DNA from 3 places in the Neorhizobium sp. NCHU2750 genome. Region 2 is predicted to be linked to each of the others. Evidence: predicted binding sites of a transcription regulator. Region 2 holds the regulator's gene; each other region holds the start of a gene.
The links. Region 2 encodes PhoB, which activates phosphate uptake and scavenging genes when phosphate is short. Its sites were predicted from a motif close to TGTCATNNANCTGTCAT; they were not measured.
Positions count from the first base shown of each region.

Region 1: NCHU2750_RS12590 (DUF1045 domain-containing protein) is a predicted target of PhoB. The motif match lies at 3,394-3,410, and genes of this name have one in related genera.
Region 3: ugpB (sn-glycerol-3-phosphate ABC transporter substrate-binding protein UgpB) is a predicted target of PhoB. The motif match lies at 1,939-1,955, and genes of this name have one in related genera.

Region 1 is NZ_CP030827.1:2,576,915-2,582,276, forward strand. It holds gene puuE (allantoinase PuuE) at 1-595, opposite strand, end outside; gene NCHU2750_RS12580 (homocysteine S-methyltransferase family protein) at 737-1,690, opposite strand; gene NCHU2750_RS12585 (TetR/AcrR family transcriptional regulator) at 1,897-2,577, shown strand; gene NCHU2750_RS12590 (DUF1045 domain-containing protein) at 2,596-3,303, opposite strand; gene NCHU2750_RS12595 (NAD(P)/FAD-dependent oxidoreductase) at 3,536-4,780, opposite strand; gene mnmC2 (tRNA (5-methylaminomethyl-2-thiouridine)(34)-methyltransferase MnmC2) at 4,779-5,362, shown strand, end outside.
Region 2 is NZ_CP030827.1:103,078-108,439, reverse strand. It holds gene argF (ornithine carbamoyltransferase) at 1-767, opposite strand, end outside; gene NCHU2750_RS00525 (aspartate aminotransferase family protein) at 819-2,015, opposite strand; gene NCHU2750_RS30270 (hypothetical protein) at 2,045-2,188, shown strand; gene NCHU2750_RS00520 (GcrA family cell cycle regulator) at 2,422-2,955, shown strand; gene NCHU2750_RS00515 (PACE efflux transporter) at 3,163-3,597, shown strand; gene phoB (phosphate regulon transcriptional regulator PhoB) at 3,679-4,362, opposite strand; gene phoU (phosphate signaling complex protein PhoU) at 4,406-5,119, opposite strand; gene pstB (phosphate ABC transporter ATP-binding protein PstB) at 5,198-5,362, opposite strand, start outside.
Region 3 is NZ_CP030827.1:4,285,607-4,290,968, reverse strand. It holds gene ugpA (sn-glycerol-3-phosphate ABC transporter permease UgpA) at 1-417, opposite strand, end outside; gene ugpB (sn-glycerol-3-phosphate ABC transporter substrate-binding protein UgpB) at 540-1,865, opposite strand; gene NCHU2750_RS20655 (YraN family protein) at 2,000-2,374, opposite strand; gene rsmI (16S rRNA (cytidine(1402)-2'-O)-methyltransferase) at 2,397-3,293, opposite strand; gene NCHU2750_RS20645 (hypothetical protein) at 3,314-3,544, shown strand; gene dnaN (DNA polymerase III subunit beta) at 3,549-4,667, shown strand; gene pmtA (phospholipid N-methyltransferase PmtA) at 4,791-5,362, shown strand, end outside.

The DNA of each region.
Region 1 (5,362 bases), 1.8 Mb from region 2:
AATAGGGCAGATCGTCGGCATAGCTGTCGGAGGAATAGAGGAAGCCGCCCTCCTCCATCACCAGCTTCAGCGTGTTGTCCGAAGGCTTGCCTTGGTACATGCCATAGGGCCGCTCGCCGACAAGCTCCGTATGCAGCCGCACCGCCTCGAGAATATGCTCGCGCTCGCGCTCGATCGGAAAATCCTTGTATTCCAGCCAGCGATAGCCGTGGCTGGCAATCTCCCAGCCGGCCTCCTTCATCGCCGCCACCGCTTCCGGGTTGCGCGCCATGGCCAGCGTCACGCCATAGACCGTGCACTGCATCTTCAATTCGGTGAACAGCCGGAACAGCCGCCAGAAACCGGCGCGCGAACCGTATTCGTAGATCGATTCCATGTTGAGGTTGCGCTGCCCCGGCCAGGGCGCCGCGCCGACGATTTCCGACAGGAGGTTCTCCGACGCCGGATCGCCGTCCATGATCGAACTCTCGCCGCCCTCCTCGTAATTGATGACGAACTGCACCGCGACATTCGCCCCGCCCGGCCATTTCGGATCGGGACTGTTGCGGCCGTAGCCGACGAGATCGCGCGGGTAGTCTTTTATCGTTATCGGCATGTTCCACCTCGAATATCTGCGGCAACGGTAGCGCACCGCTTCCGCAGATGTCGAGATGCAAACTTGCGCAACGCAGCCGGCCGGGCATGTCATCGCGCCGCGGCTGCCGAACACCCTTGCCGGGATCGACGCCGTACCCTTTCACTCCGCCGCCGCACGCGGCATGCAGGCCTCGCAGATCGCCGCCACATGCCGGTGATCGGTGCCGCAGCAACCGCCAAGCACTGAGATCGACGGATGGCGCAGGGTCAGGCTGCGGTAGCGCCGTCCGAGATCCTCGGGATCGCCGATATCGATTTCCGTCGCCTCGTCGAGTTCCGCATGGCTCTTCGATGAAGCATTGGCCCGCAATCCGCCGATCCTCTCCTGCCAGCCCTCGCTATCGGCAAGAATCCCTTCGAAATGAACGGGATGGGCACAGTTGATCATGTAATAGGCGGGGCCGTTATCGGTCATTCCGTCGGTCGTCTCGATCGCCTCGCGCAGCGGCATGCCGCCGGCGAGCCTGCCATCGGTCTCGACCGTGAACGAGATCACGACCGGCAGTCCGACAGCCTTCGCCGCCCGCGTAACGCCGATCGCCTCCTCGGTCGTGTTGAGCGTCACCGCGCTCAACATGTCCACCGGCGTCTCGGCAAAGGCACCGATCTGGTGGGCGTGATAGTCCTCGGCCTCGGCGACGGACATCTGCCCCTGCTGATAGGCGTCGCCGCGCGGACCGATCACCCCGTTGAGCAGGATGGGCATACCTGGCTTCCGCCATTTCTCCCGCAGCCCGGCGATATAATCGACGGAACGGATATTGATCGCCCGAAGTGACGCGAGGTCGTAGCCGAGCTTTGCCGCCCAGTCGGGATTGGCCCGCCAGGTCGGCGTATCGAGCACGAAGCCGCACCCCTTGTCGCGGGCGATCGAAAGATAGGTCCCGTAATAGGCATCGAGTTCCGCACGCCCCGCCTCGTCGTCGATCAGCGGAAAGGATGCGAAATGAGGCAGGTCCAGCCCGCGGTGAAAGATCAGCGTGGTTTCCAGCCCGCCATCGGTCAGAAAGATCGCCTCCCCCGGATGCGGCAGGCTCTGGCGATCGTTTTTCATCGTCATCTCCTGTGATATGATCGTTTCGGTACAAAAATGCACGTCCGGGCCGAAAGCCTGACGGATCGTCGCCTGCCGATTGTTGTGCGTCAGGTGGGGCTTTCGATCTACGCGGCTTGCGGTACAGCCGGCGCAGATAACCAAAACCGGAGATCGCTCAGGGGGATAGCATGTCCCGAAGGACCGAGGACCTGGCCTGCCAAGGCATGGACGGACTGAAAACCGTACCGCCGGTGCAGTTTTCCTGTGGCCGCACGCCGACCAAGGGCGAGGCAACCCGCGAGCGTATCCTTGAAGTCGCCCGCATATCGGTGCTCTCCAAGGGCTTCGGCGCCACCTCGATCGAGGAAGTCATCGCCGAGGCGGGCATTACCAAAAGCGGCTTCTTCTATCATTTCCGGGACAAGAGCGAGCTTGCACGCGAAATGCTGCGCCGCTACGTAGCCGAGAACGACCGTATCTTTGACGAGATCTTCGGCCGCGGCCGCGAGCTGGCCGATGATCCGCTGCAGGCCTTCCTGATCGGGCTCAAACTTTTGTCGGAACTGACCCGCGACCTGCCGGGCGTCCATCCCGGCTGCGTCATCGCCTCGATCTGTTATCAGGAACGGCTTTTCGACCGCGAGGTCCATAGGCTGAATGCCAGCTCGGTGTCGTCCTGGAACCGCCGGTTTCTCGGCTACCTGGAAGATATCGCCGCCGTGCATCCGCCGCAGGAACCGGTCGACCTCAAGGATCTCGCCAACATGCTCTCCTGCACCTTCGACGGCGCCATCATCATGTCCAAGGTGCTCGGCGACCCGACCCATCTGGAGCGCCAGATTCTCGGCTATCGCACCTTCGTCAAGCTGCTCTTTTCTCCGCCGCAGCAGGATCGCGCAACCTGAACCCGCGAGCCTTTCGGCTCAGGCGATCTTGCGGGCCGCCACGCGGCCCATCGGGTGCAGGGAATGAACCTGCAGCGGTGCGCCCGGCTCCTCCTCGACGAACAGCGCGAGATTGGCGATCTCCACCGGCTTTGCCACATAGGGCACGAAATAATCCCGCAGCGCCGGCTCGATCGCCATACTGTCCTTTGCCAGAAGCGGCCCGGTCAGCGCCATGTGGAAGCGGAATTCGTCCATCACGTAAGGATGGCCCCAGCGGTAGAGATTGGAAAATTGCGGCGCAGAGAGATCGCCCGGATCGCCCCGTTCCAGCTCCGCATCCGACAGCGGTGCGCGAAACACGTCGAATTCCTGCACCACGGCGCAGGCAAAGAGCCGCATCTGCTCGCAATGGCTCTCCGGCGCAAGTCCGAGGAAATTGCCGAGCCTTGCCACTTCGAGCGCCGGCAGCCGGAACGGCTCGTGCGACCCGGCAAAGCGCATCAGGTGGCGAAGCAGCATCGGTTCGCTGATGTCCGGTGCAAGCTTGAACGGCGCCTTCAAGGTCGCGTGAAAGCCGCTGCGGCGGGGGATGGCAGTGTGGAACGCGATCTCGTGCAGCCCGATCCCGCGAATGGCCGGCGGTTCGACGAACTCTCCGGAAAAGGCATTGCGGCCGAGCCATTGAGACGCGGCAAGCGTCAGTGCATCATGGGCAGGCGGCGTGAAATATATGGCATAGCGCATGCGTCACCTTCTCGTGCATCCCTGTCAAACGCCCTGTTTATTTACGCATTTGCTTATTCAGTCCCCGACGCAGGGACCTAAGTGATTTGCGTGACAGATTGACGACGAGAAGCCGGTGAAATGCGCGTTTACAGCATGCCTCCCGAAAGTGGCGACCGGTTTCGGGATAAAGACATGCGCAAAAAGGAAGAGCTAAAGCACAGCAAGCGAATCTGAAAGATCGCGACGTGCTTTAGCGGGAGGCGACACTCATATGGTTTACGAGTGAAAACGACGGCGGAACCCCCATCGCCCGGCCGAGAACGGCTTCAAGCGCCGCATCCGCCAGAAGATGCGCCACCCCGAAACTGACCTTGAAGCCGCCGCCGAGCGCGATCACGTTGGCGTGGTCCGGATGCGGACCGACCATCGGGTCGCGATCGATCGCCTTGGGCCTCAGGCCCGCCCAGCGCTCCACCACCGGCACCCCGGCAAGCGCCGGCACCAGCGCACGGGCGCGCTCCACCAGATCGTCGAGCTGGCCGTCGGTCGAGAACGGATCGTCGAACGCATCCTCGCTGGTGCTGCCGAGCGCCACATCGCCATTGTCATGCGGCACCAGATAGAGCCCGTTGAGATAGAGAAGCGGCAGGCCGGGATCCATGCCAGCCCGCAGCAGCGCCGCCTGCCCCTTGACCGGCTGGCCGAGCGGCTGGAGAAGCGGCTTCGAGAACGCCTCGATCAGCGGAAAGGCCCGATGCCCGGCCGACACGATGCAGCGGCTAAAACCCATGCTGCCGCCATGGGAAAACTCGACCCTGCCGGCGGCAGCATCGATGCGCGACACCTCGCAGTTCTCGGCGATCGCCACATGCTTGGCGCCACGCAGCAGGGCGGCGAGCGCCGCCGTCAGCTTGCGCGGCGAAACCCGTGCCGCAAACGTGTCGTGCACGAGACCGGCTTCAAGGAAGGACGCATCCGGCCAGCCGGCATATGGCGATTGGTCGAGGACATCCCAGCGGAACCTCCGCGTGCCGGTCTCGCCTCCATCCACCTCGCTTTCACCCGCCTGACGCCAGTGGATGGAGGCATCTTCGTTGTGGCGGGCGGCGATCACCCGCAGATGCGGCTTCGGCAGCGGAATCAGCCGGCCCGAGCGGCGATAGCCGCAGGAAAGCCCGGTCTGGGCCTCGATTGCGGCAACCTCGTCCTCCAGCGACAGGAGCGCGTCGAACTGGAACTGCTTCTTGTCGTTCCACTTGTCCGGCATATGCGGCATCAGCGCGCCGAGCAGCCCGCCGCTGGCGCCCTCGCCGAGACGCCCGGCCTCGACAAGCACCGTGGACATGCCGAGCCGCTCGGCCTTCACCGCCGCCCACAGACCCATGATGCCGCCGCCGACGATGACGAGATCGGCCGATTTCGGCAATGCTGCGCCAGCCTGCGATACTGCCGAAGATTGACCGAAGGCACCGGTCGGATTATCCGCATTTGTCATGAGCGAGCACGATCCCGAATTGAACACGCAAAACCTTGAGCCATCGGCCCATACGGACCCGACGGCCCAGACCCTCGACTGGCATGACGGCGATATGCCGTACTCGCAGGAATTTGGCGATCACTTTTATTGCCGCACCGATGGCCGGCTGGAATGCGGCCACGTATTCCTTTCAGGAAACGGATTGCCCGACCGCTGGACGACACTTTCGCCCGGCGCCACCTTCCGCATCGGCGAACTCGGCTTCGGCACCGGGCTGAACCTCTGCGAGACCTGGCGCCAGTGGAAGCTTGGCCGCAGCGAAGACCTGACGCCCGCCACCCGCCTCCACTTCACTTCCTTCGAACTCTTCCCAATGAAGCGCGACGAGATCGACCGGGCGCTTGCCCGCTGGCCGGAAATCGACGCCGAACGGCAGGCGCTCGCCGCCGCATGGCCGGATGAGCCGGCAGGCCATGTCGTGCTCGACCTCGATGACAGAACCCGCCTCACCGTCGTCTGCGGCGCAGCGCTCGACGGCGTTTCAGCAGCCACACCGGATTTCGACGCCTGGTTCCTCGATGGCTTTGCCCCGTCGCGCAA
Region 2 (5,362 bases):
TCATCCTTGGCGTGCTTCATCAGGGCATCGTTGACCTGATAGGGCTGGAAGATGTTGTGGCCGCGTGCCTTGTGTTCCTGGTTCATCGATACCCAGGTATCGGTAACGACGACGTCTGCACCATTCACGGCCCGTTCGGCATCGTGGCAGAGCATGATGTTGCCGCCGTTGTTGCGCGCCCAGTTGAGGATCTTGTCGTCGGGCTCCGAGCCCATCGGCACCGCCATGTTCATGCGATAGCCGAAGCGCGCCGCCCCTTCGACCAGCGAATGGAGCACGTTGTTGCCGTCGCCGGTCCAGGCGATCGTCTTGCCGGCAACCGGGCCGCGATGTTCCTCATAGGTCATCAGATCGGCCATGATCTGGCAGGGATGGGTAAGGTCGGTCAGCGCGTTGATGACCGGAACGGTCGCATGTTCGGCCATTTCCATCAGCCGAGCATGGTCTGTCGTGCGGATCATGATCGCATCGACGTAGCGCGACAGAACCTTGGCCGTGTCGCCGATCGTCTCGGCGCGGCCAAGCTGCATTTCGGTGCCGGAGAGAAATAGCGTCTCGCCGCCGAGCTGGCGCATGCCGACATCGAAGGAGACGCGGGTACGAGTGGACGGCTTTTCGAAGATCATCGCCAGCATCTTGCCGGCGAGCGGCTTGTCTGCCGTGCCGGCCTTGGTCGCCTGCTTGCGGGTCTTCGCGTCATCGAGGATGGTGCGCAGATCGGCCGAGGAGACGGCGGAGAGATCGAGAAAATGCTTTGGTGATGCCATGACTGGTTCCCTGAACGAGGGAACCAGAAAAGGCGCCCTCTCCCTTGATCCTTAAGCGGATTTTTTCAGCTGTTCTGCGGAAAGCGCTTCCGCGGCCCGCTCTATGCGGGCCAAGCCCTCGCGTGCCTCTTCGGCGGTGACGACGAGCGGCGGCAGAAGACGCACGACGTTGTCGCCGGCCGGCACGGCCAGCAGATGTTCGTTGCGCAGGCCGGTCACGAGATCGCCGGCCGGTATCTTGGCCTTGACGCCGAGAAGCAGGCCCTCGCCGCGGATATCCTCGATCACCGTCGGGAAGCGGTCTTTCAGAGCGGCAAGGCCCTGACGGAAGACAAGTGCGACATCACGGACGTTTTCGAGGAAGCCGTCGGCCAGCACGATATCGAGGACCGCATTGCCGCAGGCCATGGCCAGCGGATTGCCGCCATAGGTGGTGCCATGAATGCCGGGCTTCATGCCGGATGCGGCTTCGGCCGTGGCAAGGCAGGCGCCGAACGGGAAGCCGCCGCCGATGCCCTTGGCGATCGCCATGATATCGGGTGTAACGCCTGCCCATTCGTGGGCAAACAGCTTGCCGGTACGGCCGACGCCGGTCTGTACCTCGTCGAGAATGAGCAGCAGGCCCTTTTCGTCGCAGATACGGCGCAGTTCCCGCATGAATTCCTTCGGAACCGGGCGAACACCGCCTTCGCCCTGGATCGGCTCGATCAGCAGGGCGCCGGTGTTCTCGTTGATCGCCGCATTCAGCGCATCGAGGTCGCCGAAAGGCACCTGATCGAAGCCTTCGGCCTTCGGGCCGAAACCTTCCATGTATTTTTCCTGGCCGCCGGCGGCGATCGTCGCGATGGTCCGGCCGTGGAAGGCACCTTCGAAGGTGATGATGTGGAACTTTTCCGGATGGCCCTTGGAGAAATGATAGCGACGGGCCGTCTTGATGGCGCATTCCAGCGCTTCGGCGCCCGAATTGGTGAAGAAGACCTTGTCGGCGAAGGTGGCTTCCGTCAGCCTGCGGGCAAGACGCTCCTGCTCGGGGATTTCGTAGAGGTTCGACAGATGCCAGACCTTCTCGGCCTGCGACTTCAGCGCGGCGACGAGGTGAGGGTTGGCATGGCCGCAGGAGGTGACCGCAACGCCGGCGCCGAAATCGAGATATCGCTCGCCGCTTTCCGTCACCAGCCATACACCCTCGCCGCGCTCGAAGCGCAGGGGGGCCCGGGCAAACGTGTCGAAAAGCGCAGATTCAGCCATGGCGACAATCACTCCTAAGGCGTCCAGCAATGGACATTCCAGAAAATCAAAATGCCGCCCACGGGGCGGCGGCGGCACTATCACCATTCACCTGGGGAAAGTCAACAAAAGTCATGAAAACACGGCAATTTGAGTGCCATTTCAGCCGAAATTTCGGTCGGCCGAAGCTGTGACAAAAATGACTCTCTCAGAAAGCAAGTTGGGGAAAACCCGGAAAACGATTCGCGGCGATTCCGGGGACTCTTGTCACGGAGTCCGCCGACCTCTAGGTTAATGATCAATTACTAGACTGCATGCGGCGGAACTAGTCACCAAAAGCATAGATGTAGTGCGTGTTGCGGAATGTCTTCCGCGGCAATGGTGAGGGATTCTGCATGCCACCAACGTTCAAAGGCGGAGAACGGGCATGAACTGGACGGACGAGCGCGTCGAGAAACTCAAGAGGCTATGGGCCGAAGGCCTGAGCGCCAGCCAGATCGCGGCGCAGCTTGGTGGCGTCAGCCGCAATGCCGTCATCGGCAAGGTCCACCGCCTCAACCTGCCGGGTCGCGCAAAGGCCGGCGGCACCGTTCCGACCAACCGCGCTCCCAAGCGCCCTGCAGCTGCCGCTCCCCGGGCTCCGAGCTTTGCTGGTCGCGCGCCCACCCGCACGATTGCTCGCCCGGTCGGTGCTACGGCACTCAAGGAAGAGGTCGAGTTCGAGGCATCGCAGGAACTGGTCTATCGCCCGGCTTCCAACGTCGTCGTTCCGATCTCCCGCAAGCTTGCCCTGACCGAACTGACCGAACGCACCTGCAAGTGGCCGGTCGGCGATCCGCTGACCGACGAATTCCACTTCTGCGGCTGCGAGTCCCCGGACTCCTCGCCCTATTGCAACTATCATGCAAAGCTCGCCTATCAGCCGGTCCACGACCGCCGCAAGGCTGCAACACGCTCCTGATCCAAGGCTGGATCTTCTGGAAAAAGCGGGCTCGAAGCCCGCTTTTTTGTTTGCCGCAATCGGGCGAGCGACCTGCGACACCGCGGCGCCAGAGAAAACTTGCGGACAGGCTTTCAAACCACTATCTGATGTGCCGTGAGGACGGCCTCCCCCAGAACGGGTATCAATCGCCGGGACGACCCGGCAGAGCCCATGGGGTTTGCAGACATGCGCAGCACAAGCGATCATATTCGCCACGCCATCAGTTTCGAAATCATCGGACTTGCGATCTTCACGCCGCTGGCGGCATTCGTGTTCGGCCTGCCGGTCAGCCATATTGGTGTCGTCGGCATCGTCTCGGCCACGGTGGCGACGGGCTGGAACTATCTCTACAATCTCGGCTTCGACCAGTTGATGCAGAAATTTCGCGGCGGCACGCAGAAAAGCGTGTGGCTGCGGGTCGCGCATTCGGTGCTGTTCGAGCTTGGCCTGCTGATCGTGCTGATGCCGTTCATCGCCTGGTATCTCGGCGTCGGCCTCCTCCAGGCACTGGTGATGGATATATCTTTCGCGCTGTTTTACCTGGTCTATGCCTTCTTCTTCAATCTGGCCTATGACAGGCTATTCCCCCTGCCCGAATGGCGAGAGCAGGCCAGAGCCTGAAGGTTACGACAGAAACGAAAACAGCCCGAGGTGAGTGATCACGCTCGGGCCGGGATTTCACACGTTGCGATCGACGTCCGATCAAGACTCCATCGAATAGCCCGCGCCGCGAACGGTGCGGATGACATCCTGCATGTTGGAAAAGTTGAGCGCCTTGCGCAGGCGGCCGACATGGACGTCGACGGTGCGTTCGTCGACGTAGATGTCATGGCCCCAGACGCCATCGAGAAGCTGCGAGCGGGAAAAGACGCGGCCGGGCGAAGTCATCAGGAATTCCAGAAGGCGGAATTCCGTCGGCCCGAGACGGACTTCACGGCTCTTGCGATGAACGCGGTGCGTTTCGCGATCGAGCTCAATGTCTCCGCAGCGCAAGACGCTGGAGAGAACTTCGGGCTTGGCGCGGCGCAGCATCGCCTTGACGCGAGCCATCAGCTCCGGCGTCGAGAATGGCTTGACGACGTAATCGTCGGCACCGGTGGCCAATCCGCGAACACGTTCGCTCTCCTCGCCGCGTGCCGTCAGCATGATGACGGGAAGGCGCTCGGTTTCGGGCCGCATGCGTAGACGCCGGCAAAGCTCGATACCCGACACGCCGGGAAGCATCCAGTCGAGGATAAGAAGGTCAGGCGCACGTTCCTGCAGCCTGATCTCGGCTTCATCCCCTCTCAAGATCGTCTCGACCTCGTAGCCCTCGGCTTCGAGATTATAGCGGAGGAGGACGCTCAGCGCTTCCTCGTCTTCCACGACAGCAATTCTTGGCTGCATGCTCAATTCGCTCCGTCACATCAGCCCACCGAGCCCAAAGGGCTCAGTTGGCGAGAGCACCGACCGTGTTCGACGTATCGTCCTTCGGACGTTCGCCTTCCGGCTGGGCACCAGTCGTAATGTAGTAGATGGTTTCTGCGATATTGGTCGCGTGGTCCCCGATGCGCTCGATGTTCTTGGCGCAGAACAGCAGATGCGTGCAGGTGGTGATGTTGCGCGGATCTTCCATCATGTAGGTCAGAAGCTCGCGGAACAGCGACGTGTACATTGCGTCGATCTCTTCGTCGCGCAGGCGGATGGCTTCGGCCTTCTCCGCCGAACGGCTGGCATAGACGTCCAGCACTTCCTTGAGCTGGACGAGCGCCAGATCGGACAGATGCTCGATGCCGCGGGCGAGCTTGCGCGGTACGCCGGTGCCCTGCACCGCGATGACGCGCTTGGCGGTGTTCTTGCCGAGATCGCCGACGCGCTCCAGATCGGCTGCGATGCGCAGTGTGCCGACGATTTCGCGCAGGTCTGCCGCAACCGGCTGGCGGCGGGCAATGGTGCTGATCGCCTTGTCCTGGATCTCGCGTTCGCCGTGGTCGAGGATCACGTCGTCGGAGATTACCTTCTGCGCCAGCGAAGAGTCCGAATTGACCAGGGCACGCACGGCATCGCCGCACATCTGCTCGGCCAGGCCGCCCATTTCGGAGATGCGGCGGGTCAGGTATTGCAGTTCTTCATCGAAAGCCGATAGCGTGTGGGTCGAAGCCATCTTCGGGTCCTTCCGGAAACAATATTCACGAAAATCGTGCGACTGGGTCGCAGGGTTTTGGGCCTGAAACGAAACCGATCAGCCGAAGCGGCCGGTGACGTAATCCTGGGTGCGCTTCTCACGCGGAGAGGTGAAGATCTTCGCCGTCTCGTCGAATTCGATCAGCTCGCCGAGATACATGAAGGCGGTCTGGCGCGAGACGCGGGCAGCCTGCTGCATGTTGTGGGTGACGATGACGATCGT
Region 3 (5,362 bases), 140 kb from region 2:
ATAGGGAATGATGCCCACACTGGGGTTGAACATGAACCACGAGAGCAGACCGGATGCGGCAGGCGCCACGGCATAGGGCCAGACGAGCAGCGTCGTGTAGAAGCGCTGCGAGCGGATGACGCGGTTGACGCAGACGGCGAGCAGCAGCGACACGCCCATGGACAGGACGGTGACGCCGATGGCGAAGACCAGAGTGACGACCAGCGAATTGAGATAATCGGGATCATTCATGAGGCGCGTATAGTTGGCAAACCAGATGAACTTGTCCCGCATGCCGAACGGATCCTGCAGTAGAAAGGATTGCCAGATGGCCTGGCCGGCCGGCCATACGAAGAAGATCAGCGTGATGATCAGCTGCGGTGCCACGAGAACATATGGCAGGAGGCGGCTTTGAAATACGGTGCGCTTGGTCTGCATGGCGGGGTCCCCGAGCAATTTCCGTGGGTGAGGCCGGCTGTCATGGTCCGGGCAGGTTCCCATTCAAGGAAAAGGCCCTCCCCGGTCAAAACCGGGAAGGGCGCATGGATAAGGAGTGATCCTTAGTTGGAATTCGCAGCCTGGAAATCGGTCAGGATGGAATTGCCCTGCTTGACGCCATCATCGAGAGCTTCCTGGCCGGTCTTCTTGCCGGCAAGAACGGCTTCCAGCTGCTGGTCGAGAACATCGCGGATCTGGCTCAGGTTGCCGAAGCGGACGCCCTTGGAATTGTCGTCCGGAGTGCCGCGGGTGATCTGCTTGATGGCAATGTCGGAACCGGGGTTGGCTGCGTAGTAGCCCTGCTTCTGGCCAAGCTCGTAGGCAGCGTTGGTGATCGGCAGGTAGCCGGTGAACTGGTGCCAGTCAGCCTGGACTTCCGGCTGCGACAAATAGGTGAAGAACTTCGCCACGCCCTTGTAGACATCCTTGTTCTTCTGGCCATTCAGAACCCAGAGCGTCGCACCGCCGATGATCGAGTTCTTCGGATCCTTGGTGACGGTGTCGTCGTAAGGCATCGGTGCGAAGCCGACATTGAACTTCGAGTTGGCGATGACGTCTGCGCGCGAGGCGGACGAGTTCATGTAGACGGCGCATTGCTGCGAGTAGAAGGCCGGTGCCGCATCGGCGCCGCTGCTCGGGCCGCCATACTTGTAGGAACCGTCATCGTGCCACTTCTTCAGCTGATCCCAGAAGGCAGCCTGATGCGGACCGTTGAAGGTAAGACGTGCATCCATGCCGCCGAAGCCGTTCTGCTTCGTGCCATAGGGCAGATCCTGAATGGCCGAGTAGTTCTCAAGGCCGACCCAGCTTGCGCCGTAGGACATGGTGAAGCCGCACTTGGCCGCGCCCGAAGACACGATCTTCTTGCTCATCTCGCCGAGTTCAGCCCAGGTCTTCGGGGCAACGTCGGGGTTCAGGCCAGCTTTCTGGAAGACGTCCTTGTTGTAATACAGGATCGGCGTCGAGGAATTGAACGGCATGGACAGGATGTTGCCCTGCGGATCGGTGTAGTAGCCGGTGACCGGAGCGAGGAACTTCGACGGATCCCACGGCTCGCCTTCGTCCTTCATCAGCTTGTAGACCGGGTAGACGGCGCCCTTGGCGGCCATCATCGTGCCGGTGCCGACTTCGAAGACCTGAACGATGGCGGGCTGCTGACCGGCGCGGAAGGCAGCGATCGCGGCGGTCAGGGTTTCCGGATAGGTGCCCTTGTAGACCGGAACGATCTTGTATTCGCTCTGGCTCTGGTTGAACTTCGCGGCGACGTCTTCGAGCTTCTGGCCGAGCTTGCCGCCCATGGCGTGCCACCAGGTGATCTCGGTTGCAGCCATCGACGAGGTCGCCGACAGTGCGACCGCTGCTGCTGCGATCGAAAGTTTCTTGAACATGGTCGTCCTCTCCACCGTGATTGGGGTTGAGGACGCTGATAGGGGGGCTCGATGACAGGACCTTAACAGTTTTGTTTCAGTTCCATGACAGTGCACGGCTTTGCAAAAACTTCATCCGGCCGTCAAAATTTCAATCAGAACGCATCAATGAAATGGCGGGGCAACCGGCCGGGCAGAACGGCGATGATATCGTAGCGGCAGGACAGAAGGTGTGCATCGCGCCGCTTCGACAGCCAGATATCGCTGGAAGCCCTTATCCGCCGCTGGGTTTCATAGCCGACCGCATCGATGGCATCGGCCTCGCGGGCGCGGGCCTTGACCTCGACAAAAACAATGAGCGTCTTCCTGCGGGCGATGATGTCGATCTCGCCCAGCTTCGTCCGATATCGCAGCTGGAGGATACGGTAGCCCTTGAGGATGAGGCAAAGGGCCGCAAGATATTCCGATATGTGACCGCGCCGTTCGGCGCGCTGTCTTCTATGCCGGCTTCCCTCAGGCCCCTGCCCCATCAGCCACCGTTCCTTCCCTTCATCATTGGGCCTTCATCTCGACAAGACGCTGGTAGAGATCACGCTTCTGCAGCCCGGTCAGGCGAGCAGCTTCGGCGGCAGCCTTGGATGCCGGCATCGAGGCACCCAGTTCCATCAGCAGCGCGTCGACATCGACCGCGGTCGATATCTCTTCCTCAGCCGGCGGACCGACGAGGAAGACGATCTCGCCTTTCACCGTACGGCTCTCGAAGGCATCGGCCAGTTCGCCAAGATTTGCGCGGCTGATCTCCTCGAAGGCCTTGGTAAGTTCGCGGCCGACGCAGGCGCTGCGACCGTGCCCCAGAACGTCCGCAGCGGAAGCGAGCGTTGCGGCAATGCGGTGGGGGGATTCAAAGAAGATCAGGGTTGCCGGCACCTTGGAGAGTTCCGCCAGCCGGTCCCGTCGCGCCTTGTCCTTGACCGGCAGGAAGCCGGCGAAAAGGAAGGCATCGTTGGGCAGGCCGGAAGCAACCAGTGCCGCGAGCGGCGCCGATGCGCCGGGAATGGGGACGACCTTGTGGCCGGCCTCAATCGCCATCTGGCCAAGCCTGTAGCCGGGATCGGAGACGAGCGGCGTTCCGGCATCGGAAACCAGCGCCACCGATTTTCCGTCTTCGAGTGCCGCCAGAAGCCTCGGCCCCATCTCGTCGGCATTATGCTCGTGATAGGCATAGGGCTTGTTGGCTATGCCGTAGCGGTCGAGCAGCACGCGAGTGACGCGGGTATCCTCGCAGGCCAGCACGTCCGCCCCACCCAAGGTTTCCAGGGCTCTCAGCGTAATATCGCCGAGGTTGCCGATCGGGGTCGCGACCAGATAGAGCGCCGGCTCCAGCGGGCGCGAAGGGACGAATGTATTGGCGACGCGATAGCCGCGGGGCACTTCAGAGGGTCCGGCCACTGGCTCTGCAATTCTTAACGATGATCATGGCTCTTTATGATCAACACGATGGCGGCCCGCAAGCGGCGGATATCCAAGTTTTCTGTGTGCAGCGGCAGTCGAGTGCCGAAATGACGCAAGCGCCTCCGGTTCTGCTCTTGCATTCAAAGGCCGATCTCTGCCATTTTGCCCGTCCACATCGTCCGGCTTATGACAGGCCGAAGAATATCAGGCGAGCTATCCCACAGATCGCCAAGGTCGAAAGCGGTTGAGTCCATGCGTATTACTCTCGAGCGGTCCAATCTTCTGAAATCGCTGAACCACGTGCATCGCGTGGTCGAGCGCCGCAACACCATCCCGATCCTCTCCAACGTGCTGATGCGTGCATCCGGCGCCAATCTCGAACTGAAGGCGACCGACCTCGATCTGGAGATCACCGAGGCCGTTCCGGCCATGGTCGAGACCGCGGGCGCCACTACCGTTCCCGCTCATCTTCTTTATGAAATCGTCCGCAAGCTGCCGGACGGCTCGGAAGTGCTGCTCGCCACCAATCCGGATGGCGGCTCGATGACGGTACAGTCCGGCCGCTCGAAATTCTCGCTGCAATGCCTGCCGGAGACCGATTTCCCCGATCTGACCGCAGGTTCGTTCAGCCATACGTTCAAGCTGAAGGCGACCGACCTCAAGATGCTGATCGACCGGACGCAGTTCGCGATCTCCACGGAGGAAACCCGCTATTACCTCAACGGCATCTTCTTCCACACGATCGAGGCGGGCGGCGACCTGAAGCTGCGCGCCGTCGCGACCGACGGGCACCGTCTGGCGCGCGCCGATGTCGAGGCACCATCGGGTTCAGAAGGCATGCCGGGCATCATCATTCCGCGCAAGACGGTCGGCGAATTGCAGAAGCTGGTCGATGATCCGGAAGCTGCGGTGACGGTCGAAGTGTCGGATGCCAAGATCCGCCTGACGATCGGCGACATCATCATGACGTCGAAGCTGATCGACGGCACCTTCCCGGATTACCAGCGCGTCATCCCGACCGGCAACGACAAGGAAATGCGGGTCGATTGCCAGACCTTCACCAAGGCCGTCGATCGTGTCTCGACCATTTCGTCGGAGCGCGGCCGCGCCGTGAAGCTGTCACTGACGGAAGGCCAGCTGATGCTGACCGTCAACAACCCGGATTCGGGCAGCGCCACGGAAGAGGTGGCAGTCGGCTATGAAAACGACCCGATGGAAATCGGCTTCAACGCCAAATATCTGCTCGACATCACGGCGCAGCTTTCCGGCGACGATGCGATCTTCATGCTGGCAGATGCCGGCTCGCCAACCCTGGTGCGGGATACGGCGGGCGATGACGCGCTCTATGTCTTGATGCCAATGCGCGTATAAAACCCAAGAGGCGGCCGGGAATTCCGAGCCGCCTTTTTTGTGCCATTTGCTGCTTGCGACATTTTTCCTTGCTTTTGCGTCGTGAGGCCCCAGGTAGCCAGAAAAGCGGGAGAGGATGAGTTGATGGAATTGCGCCTGAAGGAACGGCTCGGCCGGAAATTTGACGAAGAGATCCGCTTCTTCAAGGGATGGATCGACGGCCCGAAACAGGTCGGTGCGATCATGCCGACTTCGTCGGTCACGGCGAAACGGATGGCGAGTGTCGTCGATACGAAGTCCGGCCTGCCCGTTCTTGAGCTCGGCCCCGGTACCGGCGTCATCACCAAGGCCATCCTGCAGAAGGGTGTCGCTCCAAAGGACCTGGTGTCGATCGAGTATTCGACCGATTTCTACCAGCATCTGGTCAAGACGTTTTCCGGCGTCAATTTCATCAACGGCGATGCCTTCGACCTCGACAAGACGCTCGGCGCCTTCAGGGACAAGACGTTCGACAGCGTCGTCTCGGCAATCCCGCTCCTCAGCTTTCCGATGGAGCGCCGTATCGCGCTGCTGGAAGACTTGCTCAATCGCCTGCCTGCCGGGCGCCCGGTGATGCAGATCACCTATGGTCCGGTCTCGCCGATCATCGCCAATCCCGACCGCTACAAGATCAAGCATTACGATTTCGTCGTGCGGAATATCCCGCCGGCACAGCT